Regions from separate parts of the Streptomyces sp. NPDC058525 genome, predicted to be linked through region 3. Evidence: riboswitches for the same ligand, from Rfam matches in the RefSeq annotation. Region 3 holds a riboswitch; each other region holds the start of a gene.
What was found. A riboswitch is a leader RNA that binds a small molecule or an ion and turns the genes downstream of it on or off. The one in region 3 is predicted to bind cyclic di-AMP.
Positions count from the first base shown of each region.

Region 1: another riboswitch for cyclic di-AMP. It lies ahead of ACFWP3_RS28325 (peptidoglycan DD-metalloendopeptidase family protein); the one in region 3 lies ahead of ACFWP3_RS04630 (M23 family metallopeptidase).
Region 2: another riboswitch for cyclic di-AMP. It lies ahead of ACFWP3_RS25480 (transglycosylase family protein); the one in region 3 lies ahead of ACFWP3_RS04630 (M23 family metallopeptidase).

Region 1 is NZ_JBHXNP010000071.1:39,729-46,499, reverse strand. Features, by position in the region: gene ACFWP3_RS28345 (1-hydroxy-2-methyl-2-butenyl 4-diphosphate reductase) at 1-522, shown strand, start outside; gene hpnH (adenosyl-hopene transferase HpnH) at 528-1,559, shown strand; gene ACFWP3_RS28335 (aspartate aminotransferase family protein) at 1,556-2,977, shown strand; gene ACFWP3_RS28330 (tyrosine-protein phosphatase) at 3,014-3,805, opposite strand; cyclic di-AMP (ydaO/yuaA leader) riboswitch at 4,099-4,301, shown strand; gene ACFWP3_RS28325 (peptidoglycan DD-metalloendopeptidase family protein) at 4,306-5,286, shown strand; gene ACFWP3_RS28320 (SGNH/GDSL hydrolase family protein) at 5,450-6,235, shown strand; gene ACFWP3_RS28315 (MBL fold metallo-hydrolase) at 6,350-6,771, shown strand, end outside.
Region 2 is NZ_JBHXNP010000059.1:17,685-24,455, forward strand. Features, by position in the region: gene eno (phosphopyruvate hydratase) at 1-728, opposite strand, end outside; gene ACFWP3_RS25480 (transglycosylase family protein) at 1,011-1,715, opposite strand; cyclic di-AMP (ydaO/yuaA leader) riboswitch at 1,719-1,891, opposite strand; gene ACFWP3_RS25485 (transglycosylase family protein) at 2,168-3,214, opposite strand; gene ACFWP3_RS25490 (cytochrome P450) at 3,318-4,604, opposite strand; gene ACFWP3_RS25495 (globin domain-containing protein) at 4,726-5,946, shown strand; gene ACFWP3_RS25500 (MazG family protein) at 5,979-6,771, opposite strand, start outside.
Region 3 is NZ_JBHXNP010000005.1:133,195-139,965, forward strand. Features, by position in the region: gene ACFWP3_RS04620 (M16 family metallopeptidase) at 1-1,224, shown strand, start outside; gene ACFWP3_RS04625 (M16 family metallopeptidase) at 1,245-2,612, shown strand; cyclic di-AMP (ydaO/yuaA leader) riboswitch at 2,807-2,966, shown strand; gene ACFWP3_RS04630 (M23 family metallopeptidase) at 2,979-3,776, shown strand; gene ACFWP3_RS04635 (GntR family transcriptional regulator) at 3,979-4,650, shown strand; gene ACFWP3_RS04640 (HPr family phosphocarrier protein) at 4,896-5,177, opposite strand; gene ACFWP3_RS04645 (GNAT family N-acetyltransferase) at 5,362-6,771, shown strand, end outside.

The DNA of each region.
Region 1 (6,771 bases), on a different contig from region 3:
GCCGGGCGGTCCGTCGGCCGGGCGCTGGAGCGGCCCGGGCTGGAGCGGGCCGCCGTCCTCGCGACCGGGTTCTGCGCCGGGCTGGTGCCCGGCATGCACCCCGGCGACCTGGTCGTCGCCGACGAGACCCGGGACCCGCAGGGGGCGGTCGCCTGTACCGGGACCACCCTGCTCGCCGAGGCACTGGCCCGGGCCGCCCCCGGCCGGACCGTGCACACCGGCGCACTGACCGGATCCGACCACGTCGTCCGCGGCCAGGAGCGCGCGCAGCTGCGCGCCACCGGCGCCATCGCGGTCGACATGGAGTCCGCGGCCACCCTGTGGGCTGCCACCCGGGGCGGCCGCCCCCCGTCGGAGGGAGGACGCCCGGTTGCGGCCGTCCGGGTGATCGTGGACGCTCCGGAGCATGAGCTCGTCCGCATCGGCACGGTCCGCGGTGGAATATCGGCCTTCCGCGTACTGCGTGCCGTACTGCCCGCGTTTTATGACTGGCACCGTTCTTTGCTGCTCCCCAGGAGGTGAGCCAGATGGCCATGCCGCTGCGCCAGACCATCAGGGTCGGGACGTATCTGCTCGAACAGAAGCTCCGCAAGCGTGAGAAGTTCCCGCTGATCGTCGAGCTGGAACCGCTCTACGCGTGCAACCTGGCCTGTGAGGGGTGCGGGAAGATCCAGCACCCGGCCGGGGTGCTGAAGCAGCGCATGCCGGTCGCCCAGGCGGTCGGCGCCGTGCTGGAGTCGGGTGCGCCCATGGTGTCCATCGCGGGCGGCGAGCCCTTGATGCACCCGCAGATCCACGAGATCGTCCGCCAGTTGGTAGCGAAGCGGAAGTACGTATTCCTCTGCACCAACGCGATGCTCCTGCGCAAGAAGATCGAGAAGTTCACCCCGTCCCCGTATTTCGCCTTCGCCGTGCACATCGACGGGCTGCGCGAACGGCACGACGAGTCGGTGGCCAAGGAAGGCGTCTTCGACGAGGCGGTCGCGGCCATCAAGGAGGCGAAGAGGCGCGGTTTCCGGGTCACCACCAACTCCACCTTCTTCAACACGGACACCCCGCAGACGATCATCGAGGTGCTCAACTACCTCAATGACGACCTCCAGGTCGACGAGATGATGATCTCGCCCGCCTACGCCTACGAAAAGGCTCCCGACCAGGAGCACTTCCTGGGCGTCGAACAGACCCGCGAACTCTTCAGGAAGGCCTTCGCGGGCGGCAACCGCAGGCGGTGGCGGCTCAACCACTCGCCGCTCTTCCTGGACTTCCTGGAAGGAAAGGCCGATTTCCCCTGCACGGCCTGGGCCATTCCGAATTACTCCCTCTTCGGCTGGCAGCGCCCCTGCTACCTGATGAGCGACGGATACGTGCCGACGTACCGGGAGCTGATCAACGACACCGACTGGAGCAAGTACGGCCGCGGAAAGGACCCGCGCTGCGCGAACTGCATGGCGCACTGCGGGTACGAGCCCACCGCCGTCCTCGCCACCATGGGCTCCCTCAAGGAGTCCCTGCGCGCGGCGCGGGAGACGATCGGCGGAAACCGGGACGCGTCGGCATGACGCCGCCACCGGGAGGGGAGGCGGCGGGCGGCCGGGCCAAGGGCTTCGACCTCGGCGCCCTGCTGGCCGAGCGCGGCGGCGAGCGGTACGAGCTGCACGCCCGGCACCTCAACCACCAACTGCCGCGGATGCTGCACACCATCGGTTTCGACAAGGTCTACGAGCGGGCCGAGGGCGCCCACTTCTGGGACGCCGAGGGCAACGACTACCTCGACATGCTGGCCGGGTTCGGGGTGATGGGCCTGGGCCGGCACCACCCGGTGGTCCGCCGGGCCCTGCACGACGTCCTGGACGCCGGGCTCGCCGACCTCACCCGCTTCGACTGCCAGCCGCTGCCCGGGCTGCTGGCCGAGAAGCTGCTCTCGTACAGCCCCCACCTGGACCGGGTCTTCTTCGGCAACAGCGGCACCGAGGCGGTGGAGACGGCCCTGAAGTTCGCCCGGTACGCCACCGGCCGGCCCAGGGTCCTCTACTGCGACCACGCCTTCCACGGGCTCACCACGGGCTCGCTCTCGGTGAACGGCGAGGGCGGCTTCCGGGACGGCTTCGCACCCCTGCTGCCCGATACGAAGATCGCCCTCGGGGATCTGGGCGCCCTGGAGCGGGAACTGCGCAAGGGCGACGTGGCGGCCCTCGTCGTCGAGCCGATCCAGGGCAAGGGCGTTCTCGCCGCCCCGCCCGGGTTCCTGCCCGCCGCGCAGGAACTGCTGCACCGCCACAAGGCGCTGCTGATCGCGGACGAGGTGCAGACCGGCCTCGGACGGACCGGTGACTTCTACGCGTACCAGCACGAGCCGGGCGTGGAGCCCGACCTGGTGTGCGTGGCCAAGGCACTCTCGGGCGGCTACGTGCCGGTCGGCGCGACCCTGGGGAAGGACTGGATCTTCAAGAAGGTCTACTCGTCCATGGACCGGGTGCTCGTGCACTCCGCCAGCTTCGGCTCCAACGCCCAGGCGATGGCGGCCGGACTGGCGGTGCTGTCGGTCATGGAGGACGAGGAGATCGTCGCGCACGCCCGGGCCACGGGCGACCTGCTGCGCGGCCGGCTCGCGGCCCTGGTGGACGAGTACGAGCTGCTGCACGAGGTGCGGGGGCGCGGGCTGATGATCGGCATCGAGTTCGGCCGGCCGTCCTCGCTGGGGCTGCGCAGCCGGTGGGCCATGCTCCAGGCCGCCCGCAAGGGCCTCTTCGCGCAGATGGTCGTGGTGCCGCTGCTGCAGAAGCACCGGATCCTCACCCAGGTGTCCGGGGACCACCTGGAGGTGATCAAGCTGATCCCGCCGCTGATCGTGGACGAGCGGGACGTCGACCGGTTCGTCGGCGCCTTCCGCGAGGTCATGGACGAGGCGCACGGCGGGTCGGGGCTGATGTGGGAATTCGGCAGGACCCTGGTGAAGCAGGCCGTCGGCAACCGGTGACGGCCTGCTCCGGCAGGCGGTGGGGCGGGCGGGGCGTCAGACCAGCAGCCGGTCCCGGAGCCGGGCGAGGGTCTCGGGCGTGAGCCCGAGACCCTCCGCGAGGTAGCCCTCGCGTCCGCCCCACTGCTCGTCGATGGTGTCGAAGGCCGCCGTCAGGTACTCGGCCCGGGCGTCGAAGAGCGGGGCGAGGAGCTCCATCACCTCGGGGGAGCGGGCCTCCTGCGATTCGCTGCTGCGGCGCACCCGGTAGCGGCGGTGCGGGGCGTTCGACTCCAGGTAGTCCGCGACGATCGCCTCCCGCTCGACGCCGAGCGCGAGCAGGACGACGGCGACCGACAGGCCCGCCCGGTCCTTGCCGGCCGCGCAGTGCAGCAGGGCGGGGACGCTGTCCTCGGCGAGGGCGCGCACCACCCGGCTGTGCTCGGCCGTGCGGTGCCGGATGATCGTGCGGTACGACTGCGCCATCCGGGCCGCGGCCTTGCCGTCGCCCAGGACCGAGCGGAGCTGGTCGAGCGCGCCCTCGCGGACCATGGCCCAGAACTCGCGTCCGTCGGCCGGGTCCGAGAGCGGGATGTTGACGTTCCGCACCCCGGGGAGGACGACGTCCGGCCCCTCCAGGGCGTGGTCGGCGTCGTTGCGGAAGTCGAAGATGGTGTGGAGCCCGAGCGAGGCGAGGAACTCCGCATCGGTTTCGGTGGCATGTGCGAGATGTCCGCTTCGGAACAGTCGTCCCGGCCCGACCCGTCGTCCGTCAGAAGTTGACAATCCACCCACATCGCGGAAATTGCGCACTCCGGACAGTTCCGGCTCCTGTATCTGCTGGGTCAAAGGAACTCCTCCGCTTCGTCATGGGACATCTTGTCCGTATTGAGCTGGTTGGCTCCAACTTGCCATACCCGGCGGCGAGATCGGGCACGGCCCCGTGAGCCAGATCATACGGTGACCGTGAGTGCCTGATCGCTAAAGCCGAATGGCCCGGCCGGGACGGTTGTTGACGGTGCGGAATAGACGGAGGGTGACCGGAATTCCGTCGATCCCTCACCCCGGTGATTCCTTCGGGGAATTCATGGCTTGTTCCGCGCGGCCGGACTCGATTACCTTCGCGATCGATCCGGGTGGACCGCCTAATCCTGCCGCCTCCCGGAAACCGCACCCGACTATTCACGCGCGCGGCAGGAGCGGGGGAACCAGGTAAGCCGCCGTCCCGGATCTTTCTCCGGAACGGCTTGGGGTGAAGTCGTACATGTTCCGTTCACGTTCATGTACGTCCGGACATCTCCAGTCCGAACCCGACAGCTCACCTCGCAGGCGACGGAGAGGAATTCGCCATGCCTGCAAAGGGTAAGCACCGCCGTCCCAAGTCCCGTTCCCTTTCCCGCGGTCTCGCCGTCGCCGGCACGGGTGGTGCCGCTCTCGCGCTGCCCCTCATGGGTGCCGCCGGCGCCAACGCGGCCACGGTTCCGGCCGCCGCTCCGGCCACGGCCCCGGCCACGGCCCCCGCCGTCGCCCCGCAGCTCCCGGTCGCACTCCAGGCCGCGCCCGCCGCCGCCGAGGCCGCACCGACCGTCTACACGGTCGTGCCCGGCGACTACCTCTCCAAGATCGCCGCGGAGCGCCACCTCTCCGGCGGCTGGGAGAAGCTGTACGCCGACAACCGCGAGGCCGTCGGCTCCGACCCGTCCCTGATCCACCCGGGCCTGAAGCTGACCCTCGGCGCGAAGTCGGCGGCCCCGGCCGAAACGGCTCCGGCTCCGGCTCCCGCTCCCGCCGAGCGGTCCTCGACCGGCGCCCCGTCCGCCGACGAGGGCTCCTCCGACGGGCAGGCCGCCCCCGCCCCCGCCCCGCAGCCCAAGCAGAAGCCCCAGGGCGGCGGCTCCTCCACCGATGCGAAGACCCCCGGCGCCGCCGGATTCGTGGCCCCGGTCGGCGGTGGGATATCCACCCAGTACCGGGCCTCGGGTGCCATGTGGTCCTCCGGCTACCACACGGGCGTCGACTTCATCGCGAGCTCGGGCACCGACGTCAAGGCCGTCGGCGCGGGCACCGTGGTCTCGGCCGGCTGGGCCGGATCGTACGGCAACGAGGTCGTCATCAGGCACGCGGACGGCAAGTACTCCCAGTACGCCCACCTCTCCTCGCTCTCCGTCTCGGCCGGCCAGAGCGTCACGGCCGGGCAGCGCATCGGCCTCTCCGGCTCCACCGGCAACTCGACCGGCCCGCACCTCCACTTCGAGATCCGCACCGGCCCGTCCTACGGCTCGGACGTCAACCCGGTGAGCTACCTCCGCTCGAAGGGCGTCACCCTCTGACGGCAGCAGCCGCCGGAGCACGGACACGCGTCAGGCCGGGACCCGAGGGGGGTCCCGGCCTGATGTGTACTTATTCCTTATCCCACGCGTGGTATAGATCACGGTCCGTCAACCCCTGCTTACGTTGGCGTAGGTCGTGTGCGCGGGTGAAGGATGTCGTCCCGTGGCAGCGACGACGACGACACTCAAGACCATCGGCTCGTACGCGGCGATCGGGGACAGCTTCACCGAGGGCGTGGGGGACCCGGGACCCGGGGATTCTCATCTCGGCTGGGCGGACCGGCTCGCCGTGCTCCTGGCCGACCAGCGCGACGAACACGACTTCCGGTACGCGAACCTGGCCGTGCGCGGCCGGCTCCTCGACCAGATCGTGGCCGAGCAGGTACCGCGGGCCAAGGAGCTCGCGCCGGACCTCGTGACCTTCTGCGCGGGCGGCAACGACATCATCCGGCCCGGCACCGACCCCGACGACGTGGCGGAGCGGTTCGAGGCCGCCGTCGCCGACCTCACCGGGGCCGTCGGCCTGGTCATGATCACCACCGGCTTCGACACCCGGGGCGTGCCGGTCCTCAAGCACCTCCGGGGCAAGGTGGCGACGTACAGCGCGCACGTGCGCGCCATCGCCGACCGCTACGACTGCCCGGTGCTCGACCTCTGGTCGCTGAAGTCCGTACAGGACCGGCGCGCCTGGGACGCCGACCGGCTGCACCTGTCGCCCGAGGGGCACACGCGGGTGGCGCTGCGCGCCGCACAGGTGCTCGGGCTCGAGGTGCCCGCCGACCCGGACCAGCCCTGGCCGCCGCAGCGGCCGCGCGGCTCGGTGGACGTGACCCGGGACAACATCCAGTGGGCGCGCGAGCACCTCGTGCCCTGGATCGGGCGGCGGCTGCGCGGCGAGTCCTCCGGGGACCACGTCGAGGCGAAGCGCCCGGACCTGCTGCCCCTGTAGGGGAGGGGCAGCAGACGGGGGACGAGCGCCGTAAGCGGAATCCTTCGGTGTATGTGTGCGTTGGGATGGTCGTAGACCGACGACCGTCCCGACCCCATCCCCCCAGGAGGCGCCTTGACCGGCTCCCGTCCCCCGCGTCCCCTGCGTCCGCGGTTGCGTGCCCTGCGGCCCGAGGCCTTCGGCGCCGACCCGTCCGGCGCACGGCTTGAGCGGATCCACCGTTCGCCGAACTTCGCCGACGGCGTCTTCCAGAACCCGCTCGGTGCCCGGACCAGGCCCTCGGGGTCGATGGCGGAGTTCGCCAAGATCTACTTCCACCGGGAACAGCGGATCCGGCGCACCCCCGGCGCGCCCATCCCCGTGTACCCGACGACCCTCGCGGAGCTGGCCAAGCCGCCCGCGAGCGGACTGCGGATCACCTGGATGGGACACTCCAGCGTGCTCGCGGAGATCGACGGGCGACGCGTGCTGTTCGACCCGGTGTGGGGAGAGCGGTGCTCTCCCTTTCCCTTCGCCGGGCCCAAGCGGCTGCACCC
Region 2 (6,771 bases), on a different contig from region 3:
AGCGCGAGCGCGATGTCCTTGCCCGGGGTGTAGCCGGCCTGCTTGATGGCCTCGACGATGAGGTCGAGCGCGGCGCGGTTGGACTCCAGGTTCGGGGCGAAGCCGCCCTCGTCACCGAGACCGGTGGACAGGCCCTTGGTGTGCAGGACCTTCTTGAGGGTGTGGTAGACCTCCGCACCCCAGCGCAGCGCCTCGGAGAAGGACTCCGCGCCGATCGGGGCGATCATGAACTCCTGGATGTCCACGTTGGAGTCGGCGTGCGACCCGCCGTTGAGGATGTTCATCATCGGAACGGGCAGCAGGTGCGCGTTCGGGCCGCCGAGGTAGCGGAAGAGCGGCAGGTCCGAGGCCTCGGACGCGGCGTGCGCGACGGCGAGGGACACGCCGAGGATGGCGTTGGCGCCGAGCGAGCCCTTGTTGTCGGTGGCGTCCAGGTCGAACATGGCCTGGTCGATCAGGCGCTGCTCGGTGGCGTCGTAGCCGACGAGCTCCGGGCCGATCTGCTCGATGACGGCGAGGACGGCCTTCTCGACACCCTTGCCCATGTAACGGTTGGGGTCACCGTCACGGAGCTCGATGGCCTCGAAGGCACCGGTGGAGGCGCCGGACGGAACTGCAGCACGGCCGGTGCTGCCATCGTCGAGGCCCACCTCGACCTCGACCGTGGGGTTGCCTCGGGAGTCCAGGATTTCCCGGGCTACGACGACGTCGATGGACGGCACGAGCATCTCCTTCTGGGATGTGACGCTGGATGTGCGGTGGCATCAGGCCGTGGGATGGCCTTGCCGCCTAGAGCCTAACCGGCTCCGGGCACTGGGCCCGCCGACCGCTCGGGTCCTGGGACGAAAAAGGGTCCGAATACCCCTCTTCCGGGACATAGGACTCTTGATCATCACGGTTGCGCCCGCGCACGCGCCACCGCCCGGCGCGTGGGGGGAGACGCGCCGGGCGGTGTGGTGGTGCGTGGTGCTGCCTGTTGCTCTGCGATGCCGCGGCTATTGCCGCAGTGTTCAGCTGAGCTTCAGCTTCTGACCCGGGAAGATCAGGTCGGCGTCCGAGACGATGTCCTTGTTCAGCTCGAACAGCTTCTGCCAGCCGCCCTGCACGCCGTTCGCCTCGGCGATGGTGCCCAGGGTGTCGCCGGACTTCACCTCGTACGAGCCGTTGCCGGTCTTCGGGGCCGGGGTCTCGGTGCGCTCGGAGCGGGTGACCGGGGCCTCGGCGCGCTTCGGCTCCGTCTTCTTCGGCTCGGTCTTCTTCGGCTGGGTCTTCTTGGGCTCGGTCTTCTTCTCCTGCTTGGGGGCGGCCTCGGTCGCGCCGCCGCCGGTGTAGGAGGAGTTCGACAGGCCCTTGCCGCAGTGCGGCCAGGCGCCCTTGCCCTGGCCCTTGAGGACCTTCTCCGCGACGGCTATCTGCTGGGCCTTCGAGGCCTGGTTGGCCTGCGGGGCGTACGACTTGCCACCGAACGCGGCCCAGGTGGAGGACGAGAACTGCAGTCCGCCGTAGTAGCCGTTGCCCGTGTTGATGGCCCAGTTGCCACCGGACTCGCACTGCGCGACCTTGTCCCACTCGGACGCGGTGGCGGCGCTGGCGGTGCCCGCGGCCATCAGGGGAGCGGCGACGGCCACACCGGCGACACCGGCGAGCGTGACGAGGCGTGCCGTCCGCTCAATGGCGGTACCGCGGCGGTGCTTGCCCTTGCCGGAAAGCAGCATGGAGTTTCTCCTCACCGACGCCTACGAGGTGAGCTGTCGGGTTCGGGCGAGTGAGTTGCCCGGCCGTGCGACCTAGCGCACGTCTTAACCCCTAGCCGGTGGCGTGACCGTCTCTCAACGGCCGCTCCCGGCGCCTACCTTGGTTCCCCCGCTCCTGCCTTCGGCGCTTGACGCGACGACTGTTCCCCCCGTCCGCCGGCAGGATTCGGCGATGCGGTCGAAGGAGCTCGCGGTGGCGAGCGATTCAGAAGGTAGACAGGTCTCTCCCCGATGTTCAACGAGCGGCATCGGGGAGAAACGGGCCCTACTTGCGCTCCTCGTACGGGTGTTTGCGCAGGTGAGGGCGGGGTTTGCGGCAGCCCCCGGGTGGGACACGCCAGTTGACCGGAAGAGACACATGTCTCACTTACAGAAAACGGACAATCAGCTCTTTCCGGCCGCCCGAAGTGCCCTTATTCGGCAGTTAGATCCAGGTTCTGACCGGGCTTGATCAGATCGGCATCCTCGCCGATGACCTGCTCGTTGGCCTCGTAGAGGGCGTTCCAGCCGCCCTTGAGCCCCTTGGCGTCCGCGATGGCGGTCAGGCTGTCGCCCGCCTTGACGGTGTACGTGGGCTCCGACGGGGTGTCAGACGGGCCGGGGGCCTCGAGCGCGGGCGCACCGCGGTGCTTGCCGCTGCCCTCGGGGGCGGTCACGGGAGGCGCGGTGGGGTCGGGCGAGGCCTCGGGGGTTCCGGGGGCGGCCGGGGCCGTCGGGTCGGCCGGGGTCACGGGGGCGCCGGTGACCGGGGGCTGGCCCGGGGTGGTCGGCGGGGTGACGGGCGGCGTGGTGGGCGGCGTGGTGGGCGCGTCGGGGCTCACGGGGGCGGTCGGCTCGGTGGGCTCCACCGGGGCGGGCGCCGTGGACGGGTCGTCCGGCGAGGGCATGACGGGCAGTCCGAGGGAGGGCGCGAGCGGGCCGTCGGGGAGCGCGAAGGACGGGCTCGGCGCGGGCTGTGTGGGAGCGCCGAAGTCCGTGGACGGCTTGCCGGCCCCGGTGGTGGGCACGCTGTGGTCCGGGCGGGACGGCGCGGTGCCGGCCTGGGATCCGCCCGGCAGGCCGGGGTCGACCTCGGCGGCGGGGCCCTGGCCGTCCAGCCCGGCCGAGGCCGCGCACAGCGGCCAGGCCTGCGGGCCCTGGGAGGCCAGCACCCGCTCGGCCACGGCGATCTGCTGGGAACGGCTCGCCAGGTCGGCCCGCGCGGCGAAGTCGAGTCCGCCGGCGTTGCTCCACTGCTCCTGGGTGAACTGCAGGCCGCCGTACTGGCCGCTGCCGAAGTTCGCGCTCCAGGCGCCGCCACTCTCGCACTCGGCGACCTTGTCCCACGTGGACGTGTCGGCCGCACTGGCGTTGGTGGCGGCGAGCAGCGGCAGTGCCAGCGCGGAGCCTGTGACTCCGGCGGTGACGACTATCGCGGGCACCTGGCGGGGGCGTCTGTGGCGGCCGTTCCCGGAACGCATGATGCTGCACCTTTCGCATAACGGCGGGGTAACGGCAGAACCTAGCGGCCTTCGAACGATTGTCACAACTCCCGTCGGCGCCTGACTTCCGGTCAGTCGCCCTTCAGATGTTTCGGGGTGTGAAGCGCACGGGAAGGGTGCGCAGGCCACGCATGATCAGCCCGCCGCGCCAGCGCAGGTCTTCGGACGGAACGGCGAGTTCCAGATCTGGCAGACGCGTGAGCAAAGTCGCAAGCGCCGTCTGTCCTTCAAGTCGTGCGAGCGGAGCACCCAGGCAGTAGTGGATGCCGTGCCCGTATCCGAGGTGCTGGTTGTCCGTGCGGGAGAGGTCGAGGGTGTCCGGCTCGGCGAAGCGCGCGGGGTCGCGGTCCGCGGCCGCGAGGACGACCAGGACCGGATCCCCGGTGGCGACCCGCTGTCCGCCGAGGGTCAGCGGCTCGGTGGCGAACCTCCAGGTGGCCAGCTCCACGGGGCCGTCGTAGCGCAGGAGTTCCTCGATGCCGGTCTCCAGCAGGGCGCTCTCGCCGGCCGCGAGGGAGGCCTGGAGGCGCTCGCGCTCACCGGGGTTCATGAAGAGGGAGTGGACGCCGTTGCCGATGAGGTTGACGGTGGTTTCGAAACCGGCGAAAAGCAGGATGAAAGCCATGGCCGTGGCCTCGGCCTCCGTCAGGTGGTCGCCGTGGTCACTCGCCCGGATCAGATCGGAAATGAGGTCATTGCCCAGATCGTCCCGCTTGCGGTGGATGAGTTCCCCGAGATAGGTCCGCATCTGCTTCACGGAACGGGCCACTCCGCCGCGCGGACCTCCGCCGTGGCGGATCATCATCCCGGCCCAGTCGCGGAAGTCGTCCTGGTCCTCGCGCGGTACGCCGAGCATCTCGCAGATGGCGTAGATGGGGAGCGGGAACGCGAACTCGTGGATGAGGTCCGCCTCCCCCCGCTCCGCGAACCCGTCGATGAGGTGGTCGGTCAGCTCCTGCACCCGCGGGGTGAACTCGGCCACCCTGCGCGGGGTGAACGCCTTCGACACCAGCCGCCGCAGCCGGGTGTGGTCCGGCGGGTCGATGTTCAGCAGGTGCGTCATCAGCTCGGCCTTGCGCTCCCCCGGGATCCCGGTCTTGCCCTTGGCGTGCGCGGGCTCCGCGTGGTGCGCCGGGTTCTTGCTGAGCCGCTGGTCGGCCAGGGCCTGGCGGGCGTCGGCGTACCGGGTGACCAGCCAGGCCTCGACCCCGCTGGGGAGCTTGGTGCGGTGCACCGGCGCGTGCTCGCGCAGCCAGGCGTAGGCCGGATACGGATCGGTCGCGAACTCCCAGTCGAACAGGGTCGGGCCCGGGCCGGCGGAGGAGGCCGAAGGGGTGTCTGCGGGGTCTGCGGGGGTCTGCTCGTGCACCCGACGACCGTATCCCGGCTCCCGTCCCCCATCCCATATGGGTGCTTCGCCGCGGCTGTCCGCAGATCCGCCGTCACTTGACCTCGCCTTCCCCGGCATTCCTACTTTCGGTTTTGTGGATGTGAGGATCTTGAAAAGCAGCTTCGCGGTGGTGGAGAGACGGGCCGAGCACGCGGTCAAGTACTTCTACTCGCACCTCTTCTGGCACAACCCCGGCATCCGTGAGCTCTTCCCGGCCTCCTCCGAGGACATGGAACGGCAGCGGGACCGGCTCTTCGCCGCGCTCACCCACGTGATCGCCCACCTGGAGAACGACGGCCTCCTCCCCTATCTCCGCGACCTGGGCCGCGACCACCGCAAGTTCCGGGCCGGGCCCCAGCACTACGCGGCCGTGGGCGCCAGCCTGCTCGCCGCCCTCGCCGAGGCCTCCGGCGAGGCCTGGACCCCGCAGGTGGAGAAGGCCTGGGCCGAGGCGTACCAGGTGATAGCCGACTCGATGCTGGCCGGCGCCGCCGCGGCCGAGGAGCGGGAGCCGGCCTGGTGGGACGCGGAGGTCGTACGCCACCTCCAGTACGGGGAGGACATCGGCGTGCTGACCCTGAAGCCGCACGCCCCCTTCCCCTATCTCCCCGGCCAGTACACGAGCGTGAGCAGCGAACGCGTCCCGACGACCTGGCGCACCTACTCCATAGGCAACGCCCCCCGCCCCGACGGCACCCTGGACCTGCACGTCAGCCGGATCGAGCGGGGGCGGCTGAGCACCGCCCTGGTCCGCGACGTGCAGCCGGGCGAGATGCTGCGGCTCGGCGCCGCGGGCGGGCAGCTGACCTTCCGCCGCGGGGACCGTCCGGCCAGCCTGATCGCCGCCGGGACCGGCTGGGCGCCGGTCCGGGCCCTGCTGGAGGACCTCGCGGAGCATCCTCCCGACCAGGACGTGCGGCTCTTCGTGGTCGCGCGGGACGCCTCGTACCTCTACGACCGCCCGCTCATCGACGAGTACGCCGCCGCCTGCCCCTGGCTCGGCGTCACCTACCTCACGCCCGCCCCCGGGCAGCACCGCAACCAGGCCACGGACCGGCTGGCCACCGCGCTCGGCAACCGGGGGATGTGGCCCGAGCAGGACGTGTACCTGAGCGGACCGCCGCTGTTCATCGAGGAGACGGCCCGCCTCCTGGAGGAGCTGGGCGCCGTGCCCGGCCGGATCTTCCACGACTCCGTGCCCGCCGCCGGACGCGGCCACGGCCCGAACGGCCGCCCGCTGGGCTTCGGGGAGTGGTTCCTGAGCCGCCCCTCGCCGCACTGGCACAACCCCTCGGGGCGCGAGCCGAGGGACCGGGCCTAGGCCGTCCCAGCGGGGTCCGGTACCGCCGGGGGCTACTCGCCGACGCCCTCCGCGGCCCGGATCGCGGCCCGGTAGACGCGGGCCGCCGCGCGCAGCGCGGTCTCGGGGTCGGTCCCCGACGCCTCCGCGCGTGCCGCCAGCGCCAGCAGCTCGTAGCCGATGCCCTCGCCGCGGGGCAGCTCCACGGCCACCCCGCCCGTACGGGCCCGCCCGGCGAGCTTGGCCGCGAGCGCGAGCCCCGGCTGGCCCAGCGGGACCCCGTCCGTGACGGACTCGCGGCTCTTCTCCACCGCCTTGGTGCGCTGCCAGTGGGCGCTGACGTCCTCCGGGGTCTCGGCCTTCTCGTCGCCGAAGACGTGCGGGTGCCGGTGGATCAGCTTCTCCACCAGGGCCCCGGCCACGTCGTCGATGGAGAAGGCCCCGCCGGCGCGCCCGCCGTCTCCGGCCTCCCCGGCCTCCTCGTCGCCCTCGGCGTCCTCCGCCGTGCCGTCCGCGGCGCCCTCCTCCGCGATCCGGGCGTGGAACACCACCTGGAGCAGGACGTCGCCGAGCTCCTCGCGCAGTTCGTCCAGGGTCCCGTCCTCGATGGCCTCGACCAGTTCGTACGCCTCCTCGATCGCGTACTTGGCCAGGCCCCGGTGGGTCTGCCGGGAGGTCCACGGGCATTCGCGCCGCACCCGGTCCATCACCTGGACCAGGTCGAGCAGGCGGGCGCCCGGCAGGTCGTACGAGCCGGGCAGCAGTTCCAGGTCGGGCATCGCGACCCGGCCGGAGCCCGCGAGGCGGGCCAGCCCGTCGGTGAGCCGCTGGTCGCCCTCGCCGCTC
Region 3 (6,771 bases):
TGGTACGACGTCGGCTCGCGCCACGAAGTCAAGGGGCGTACCGGCCTTGCTCACCTCTTCGAGCACCTGATGTTCCAGGGCTCGGCAAACGTGCCGGGCAACGGGCACTTCGAGCTGGTCCAGGGGGCCGGCGGCTCCCTCAACGGCACCACCAGCTTCGAGCGCACCAACTACTTCGAGACGATGCCGACCCACCAGCTGGAGCTCGCGCTGTGGCTGGAGGCGGACCGGATGGGTTCGCTGCTGGCCGCCCTGGACGACGAGTCCATGGAGAACCAGCGCGACGTCGTCAAGAACGAGCGCCGCCAGCGGTACGACAACGTCCCGTACGGCACCGCATTCGAGCGGCTGACCGCCCTCGCGTACCCCGAGGGCCACCCGTACCACCACACGCCGATCGGCTCCATGGCCGATCTGGACGCCGCCTCCCTCGAGGACGCGCGCGCCTTCTTCCGCACGTACTACGCGCCGAACAACGCGGTCCTGTCGATCGTCGGCGACATCGACCCGCAGCGCACGCTCGCGTGGGTCGAGAAGTACTTCGGCACCATCCCGTCGCACGACGGCAAGCAGCCGCCCCGGGACGGTTCGCTGCCCGAGGTCATCGGCCGCGAGCTGCGCGAGGAGATCGTCGAGGAGGTCCCGGCGCGTGCGCTGATGGCCGCCTACCGGCTCCCGCACGACGGCACCCGCGAGTGCGACGCCGCCGACGTGGCGCTGACCGTCCTGGGCGGCGGCGAGTCCTCGCGGCTCCACAACCGCCTGGTACGCCGCGACCAGACGGCCGTCGCGGCCGGGTTCGGCATGCTGCGGCTGGCCGGAGCGCCCTCGCTGGGCTGGCTGGACGTCAAGACCTCCGGCGGCGTCGAGGTCCCGGACATCGAGGCGGCCGTGGACGAGGAGCTCGCGCGGTTCGCCGCCGAGGGCCCGACGGCCGAGGAGATGGAGCGCGCGCAGGCGCAGCTCGAGCGCGAGTGGCTGGACCGGCTGAGCACGGTCGCGGGCCGCGCCGACGAACTGTGCCGGTTCGCGGTGCTCTTCGGCGACCCGCAGCTGGCGCTGACCGCCGTCCAGCGGGTCCTGGACGTGACCGCCGAGGAAGTACAGGCGGTGGCCGCGGCCCGGCTGCGCCCGGACAACCGCGCGGTGCTGGTCTACGAGCCGCTGGCCGGCTCCGACGAGTCCGCCGGGAACGACGACGAGAACGAGGGGGCGGAGCAGTGAGCGACACCGCAGCCGTCACGATGACCTTCCACCCGCGCCCGCAGGCCGGGGAGCCGCAGCCGTGGGCCTTCCCGGCCCCCGACCGCTCGGTGCTGTCCAACGGCCTGACCCTGCTGCGCTGCCACCGGCCGGGCCAGCAGGTGATCGCGGTCGAGGTCAACCTCGCCGCCCCGCTGGACGCCGAGCCCGAGGGCCTGGACGGCGTGGCGACCATCATGGCCCGCGCCCTGTCCGAGGGCACCGACAAGCACTCGGCGGAGGAGTTCGCGGCCGAGCTGGAGCGCTGCGGCGCCACCCTCGACGCGCACGCCGACCACCCGGGCCTTCGGGTCTCCCTGGAGGTCCCGGCCTCCCGGCTGCCCAAGGCGCTCGGCCTGCTCGCCGAGGCCCTGCGCGCGCCGGCCTTCGCCGACTCCGAGGTCGACCGGCTGGTGCGCAACCGGCTCGACGAGATCCCGCACGAGCTGGCCAACCCGCAGCGCCGCGCCGCCAAGCAGCTCTCCAAGGAGCTCTTCCCGGCGAGCCTGCGCATGTCGCGTCCGCGCCAGGGCACCGAGGAGACGGTCGCCCGGATCGACTCCTCGGCCGTACGGGCCTTCTTCGAGGCCCACGTGCGCCCCGCCACGGCCACCGCGGTCGTCGTCGGCGACCTGACCGGCATCGACCTGGACGCGGTCCTCGCCGACACCCTGGGCGCCTGGACGGGCAACACCGCCGAGCCCCTCCCGGTGCCCCCGGTGACCGCCGACGACACGGGCCGCGTGGTCATCGTGGACCGGCCCGGCGCGGTCCAGACGCAGCTGCTGATCGGCCGGATCGGGCCGGACCGGCACGACCGGGTCTGGGCGGCCCAGGTGCTCGGCACGTACTGCCTGGGCGGCACCCTGACCTCCCGCCTGGACAAGGTGCTGCGCGAGGAGAAGGGGTACACGTACGGCGTGCGCGCCTTCGGCCAGGTGCTGCGCTCCACGGCCGACGGGCGGGGCGCCTCGATGCTCGCCATCAGCGGCTCGGTGGACACCCCGAACACCGCGCCGGCCCTCGAGGACCTGTGGAAGGTGCTGCGCACCCTCGCGGAGGGCGGTCTGACCGACACCGAACGGGACGTGGCGGTGCAGAACTTGGTGGGCGTGGCCCCGCTCAAGTTCGAGACGGCGGCCTCGGTCGCGGGCACGCTGGCCGACCAGGTGGAGCAGGAGCTGCCGGACGACTACCAGGCGCAGTTGTACGCGCAGCTGGCCGAGACGGGCACGGTGGAGGCCACTTCGGCGGTCGTGAAGGCCTTCCCGGCCGACCGCCTGGTCACGGTGCTCGTGGGTGACGCGGCGCAGATCGAGGAGCCGGTGCGGGCCTTGGGGATCGGCGCCGTGAGCGTCGTCACCAACTGACCCCGACCGGCGGTACGAAGAGGGCCTCTGGCGGACATGTCCGCCGGAGGCCCTTTTGTCCGTTTAGTGGAGAGGTTGCTTTTATGTGGTGTGGCGTACGCAACAAAAAGGCGCGTCTGTTTGGTGATTGACGGATGATCCGCCTAGCGTCACCTGTGCTGTCCGTCAGTTGTACCCGCCGCATCCGCGGCACCGGACAGCGATCGCCGAGTCCCCGTCAGGCGCGAGCCTGGGGAGCCGGGGACCCACATCAGTCCCTGGGGTGAATCGGACCGCCTCGCAAGAGGAGGCCCGTAGGAGACCTTCCTGCTCCGAACCCGTCAGCTAACCCGGTAGGCGAGAGGGAAGGAAAGGATCAGCCCCTTCATGGCGTTTGGCAGTCGTGCCGCCGGTAAGCACCGTGGTTCCAGCCGTTTGAGCCGCAAGACCGCCGGCTACGCCGGCATAGCCGCCCTCGCCACCACTGGTGTCGTCGGCTCCTTCGCCGCTCCGGCCTTCGCCGCGGACAACAGTGACCACCACTCCACCTCGGACAACGCGCTCGGCGCGGTCGTCGTCTCCGAGGACCTCGCGGGTGACATCGAGGACCAGGCCGCGTCCCAGCAGCGCGCCGCCGAGCACGCCGCCGCCAAGGCGCAGGCCGAGGCCGACGCGAAGCAGCGGGCCGCCGAGGCCAAGCGCCTCGCCGAGGCCAAGGCGAAGGCCGAGCGCGAGGCCGCCGAGCGCGCCGCCCGCGAGGAGGAGCGCAAGCGCCTCAACACCTTCGTCTCCCCGCTCGACAGCTCGTACGTCAGCACGCAGTACAAGGCGGGCGGCGGCATGTGGTCCTCCGGCAGCCACACCGGCATCGACTTCCACGCCGCCTCCGGCACCTCCGTCCAGGCGGTGGGCGTCGGTGTCGTGGTCGAGGCCGGCTGGGGCGGCGCGTACGGCAACAACGTCGTGATCAAGCACAACGACGGTACGTACACCCAGTACGGGCACATGTCCTCGCTGAGCGTCTCCGTCGGCCAGCAGGTCACCCCCGGCCAGCAGATCGGCCTCTCGGGCTCCACGGGCAACTCCAGCGGCCCGCACCTGCACTTCGAGGCCCGCACCGGTGCCGACTACGGCTCGGACATCGACCCGATCGCGTACCTGCGCTCGCACGGCGTCAGCCTCTGACCCGCACCCCACCGCTTCACCGAAGGCCCCGGCTCCCCGAGCCGGGGCCTTCGTGCTGCCCGCCCGATACATGTTCGTCATTTCCGGCGGCTCTCTGAAATTATCGTGTGTTGCAATAGAGTCGCAGTGCGCGCATGGACGTCACGGATATGCGCGGCTTTTGGCGTGGCAGTCGAAAATCGGAGATGGCGGAGGTCCGGTCTTGCGTATTCCCGCGCACGCGGTATGCACAGCGATCCGCGACGACATCGTCTCCGGGGTCTTCGAGCCGGGCGGCAGGCTGACCGAGGAGGTGCTGGCCCGGCGGTACGGGGTCTCGCGGGTCCCGGTCCGCGAGGCGCTGCGGACCCTGGAGTCCGAGGGGTTCGTGACCACGCGGCGGCACGCGGGCGCCTGCGTGGCCGAGCCGACCGAGCAGGAGGCCGCCGACCTCCTCGAGCTGCGGATGCTGCTGGAGCCCCTGGCGGCCGCCAGGGCGGCCCGGCGGCGCACCGAGGGCCACCTCAAGGTGCTGCGCGGGCTGGTCAGGCTGGGCCAGGAGCGGGCCAGGCGGGGCCAGGGCGAGGATCTGCGGTCGCTGGGCGGCTGGTTCCACGAGACGCTTGCGCAGGCCTCCGGGAGCCCGGGCCTGATCGCGCTGCTGACGCAGATGCGGCACAAGCTGGCGTGGATGTACGTGGTGGAGGCGCCGGCCCGGCCGGTGGACTCCTGGGCGGAGCACGGGGCGATCGTGGACGCGGTGGCGCGGGGGGACGCGGAGCGGGCGCGGACGCTGGCGGCCGTCCACGCCGACCGGGCGGCGGGCGCGCACCGGCCGCGGCCGACCGTGAGCACTTCGCAACCTGCCGTAAACATGTCGAGCGGCCGTCATTAACAGGAGCCGTATACAAAGGAGCGGTATTCGTGCGCCGCTGCCGGAATTCCGGTTGGCGTGAATTCGGTGTGCCGAAATTCCCGCGGGATGAATTCCGGCCGGTTGAATTCCGCTGCCCGAACGCGAAAGCCCGAACGCGAAAGCCGCGGCCCCCGGATGGCGGGGCCGCGGCTTTCGCGTGTGGACCGGGCGGGCCTGTGGGCCGTAGCGGTCGCGGGGGCGACGGAGGTGTCGAACCCGAAGGGTCAGACGGTCTCGGGGAGCTCTTCGAGGCCCTCGGCGACCAGCTTCGCGAGGCGGTCGAGCGCCACCTCGGCGCCCTCCGCGTCGGACGCGAGGACGATCTCCTCGCCGCCCTGGGCGCCGAGGCCCAGAACCGCCAGCATGGAGGCGGCGTTGACGGGGTCGCCGCCGGACTTCGCGATGGTCACCGGGACGCCGGAAGCGGTCGTCGCACGGACGAAGATCGAGGCGGGACGAGCGTGCAGGCCCTCGGCCCAGCCGACGTTGACGCGGCGCTCTGCCATGGTGATGCCCTTCAGGTTCTTACGGTTGTCTAGACCAGTCTCTCACGACGTCCGGAATGCTCGGACCGACCTTCGGCCCGAATCCTCCGCCGTTCGACCTTCCCCAGCTTGCATCGTTTTGCCCTAGTGTGCCTGATGCGCCGCGCGCAGGCTGCCAGGCGGTTTCCGGCCGTAAGGTAGGCCCATGACCACCGAGTCGGACCCTTCGTACCCGGCCCACTGGGAGGCGGACGTCGTCCTGCGCGACGGCTGGACCGCCCGGATCAGGCCGATCACCCCGGACGACGCGGGCCGGCTGGTCAGCTTCTACGAGCAGGTCTCCGACGAGTCGAAGTACTACCGCTTCTTCGCCCCCTACCCCCGGCTCTCCGACCGCGACGTGCACCGCTTCACGCACCACGACTACGTGGACCGCGTCGGCCTCGCGGCGACCATCGGCGGGGAGTTCATCGGCACCGTCCGCTACGACCGCATCGGCGCCGACGGCCGGCCCGCGTCGGGCCCCTCCGACGAGGCCGAGGTCGCCTTCCTCGTCCAGGACGCCCACCAGGGCCGCGGGGTGGCCTCCGCCCTCCTCGAACACATCGGCGCGGTGGCCCGGGAGCGCGGCATCCGCCGGTTCGCCGCCGAGGTGCTGCCCGCCAACACCAAAATGATCAAGGTGTTCACGGACGTCGGCTACCAGCAGAAGCGGAGCTTCGAGGACGGCTCCGTCCACCTCACCCTCGACCTCGAACCCACCGCCGAATCCCTCGCCGTGCAGCGCGCCCGTGAACAGCGCGCCGAGGCCCGCTCGGTGCAGCGGCTGCTCGCCCCCGGCTCGGTCGCGGTGATCGGAGTCAGCCGCTCCGGTGCGGGGGTGGGGGCCGCCGCCCTGCGCACCCTGCGCGACAGCGGCTTCCACGGCCACCTCTACGCGGTCAACGAGGCGGTCGCGCTCGACCTGCTCGAGGGCGTACGGGCCTACCGCACCGTCGACGCCATCGGCGCCCCCGTCGACCTCGCGGTGATCGCCGTTCCGGCGGACCGGGTCCCCGAGGCCGTGGCCGCCTGCGGCGAACACGGCGTCCAGGGGCTCGTCGTGCTGTCCGCCGGGTACGGGGAGAGCGGCCCGGCCGGCCTCGCCCGCCAGCGCGAACTCGTGAAGCAGGTGCGCTCGTACGGAATGCGCCTGATCGGGCCCAACGCCTACGGGGTGATCAACACCGCGCCGGACGTGGAGCTCAACGCCTCGCTGACGCCCGCGCCGATGCCGATGCGCGGCCGGACCGGCCTGTTCACGCAGTCCGGTGCGATCGGCATCGCCCTGCTCTCCGCCCTCGTGCGCCGGGGCGAGGGGCTGTCCTCGTTCGTCTCCGCGGGGAACCGGGCCGACGTCTCCGGCAACGACATCCTCCAGTACTGGTACGACGACGAGGCGACCGACGTCGCGCTGCTCTACCTGGAAACCCTCGGCAACCCGCGCAAGTTCACCCGCCTCGCCCGCCGGACGGCGGCCGCCAAGCCGGTGGTCGTCGCCAGGGGCGGCCGCCACACCCCCGCCGGACACGTGGTCCCGGGCACCCGGCTGCCGGAGGCCACCGTCTCCGACCTG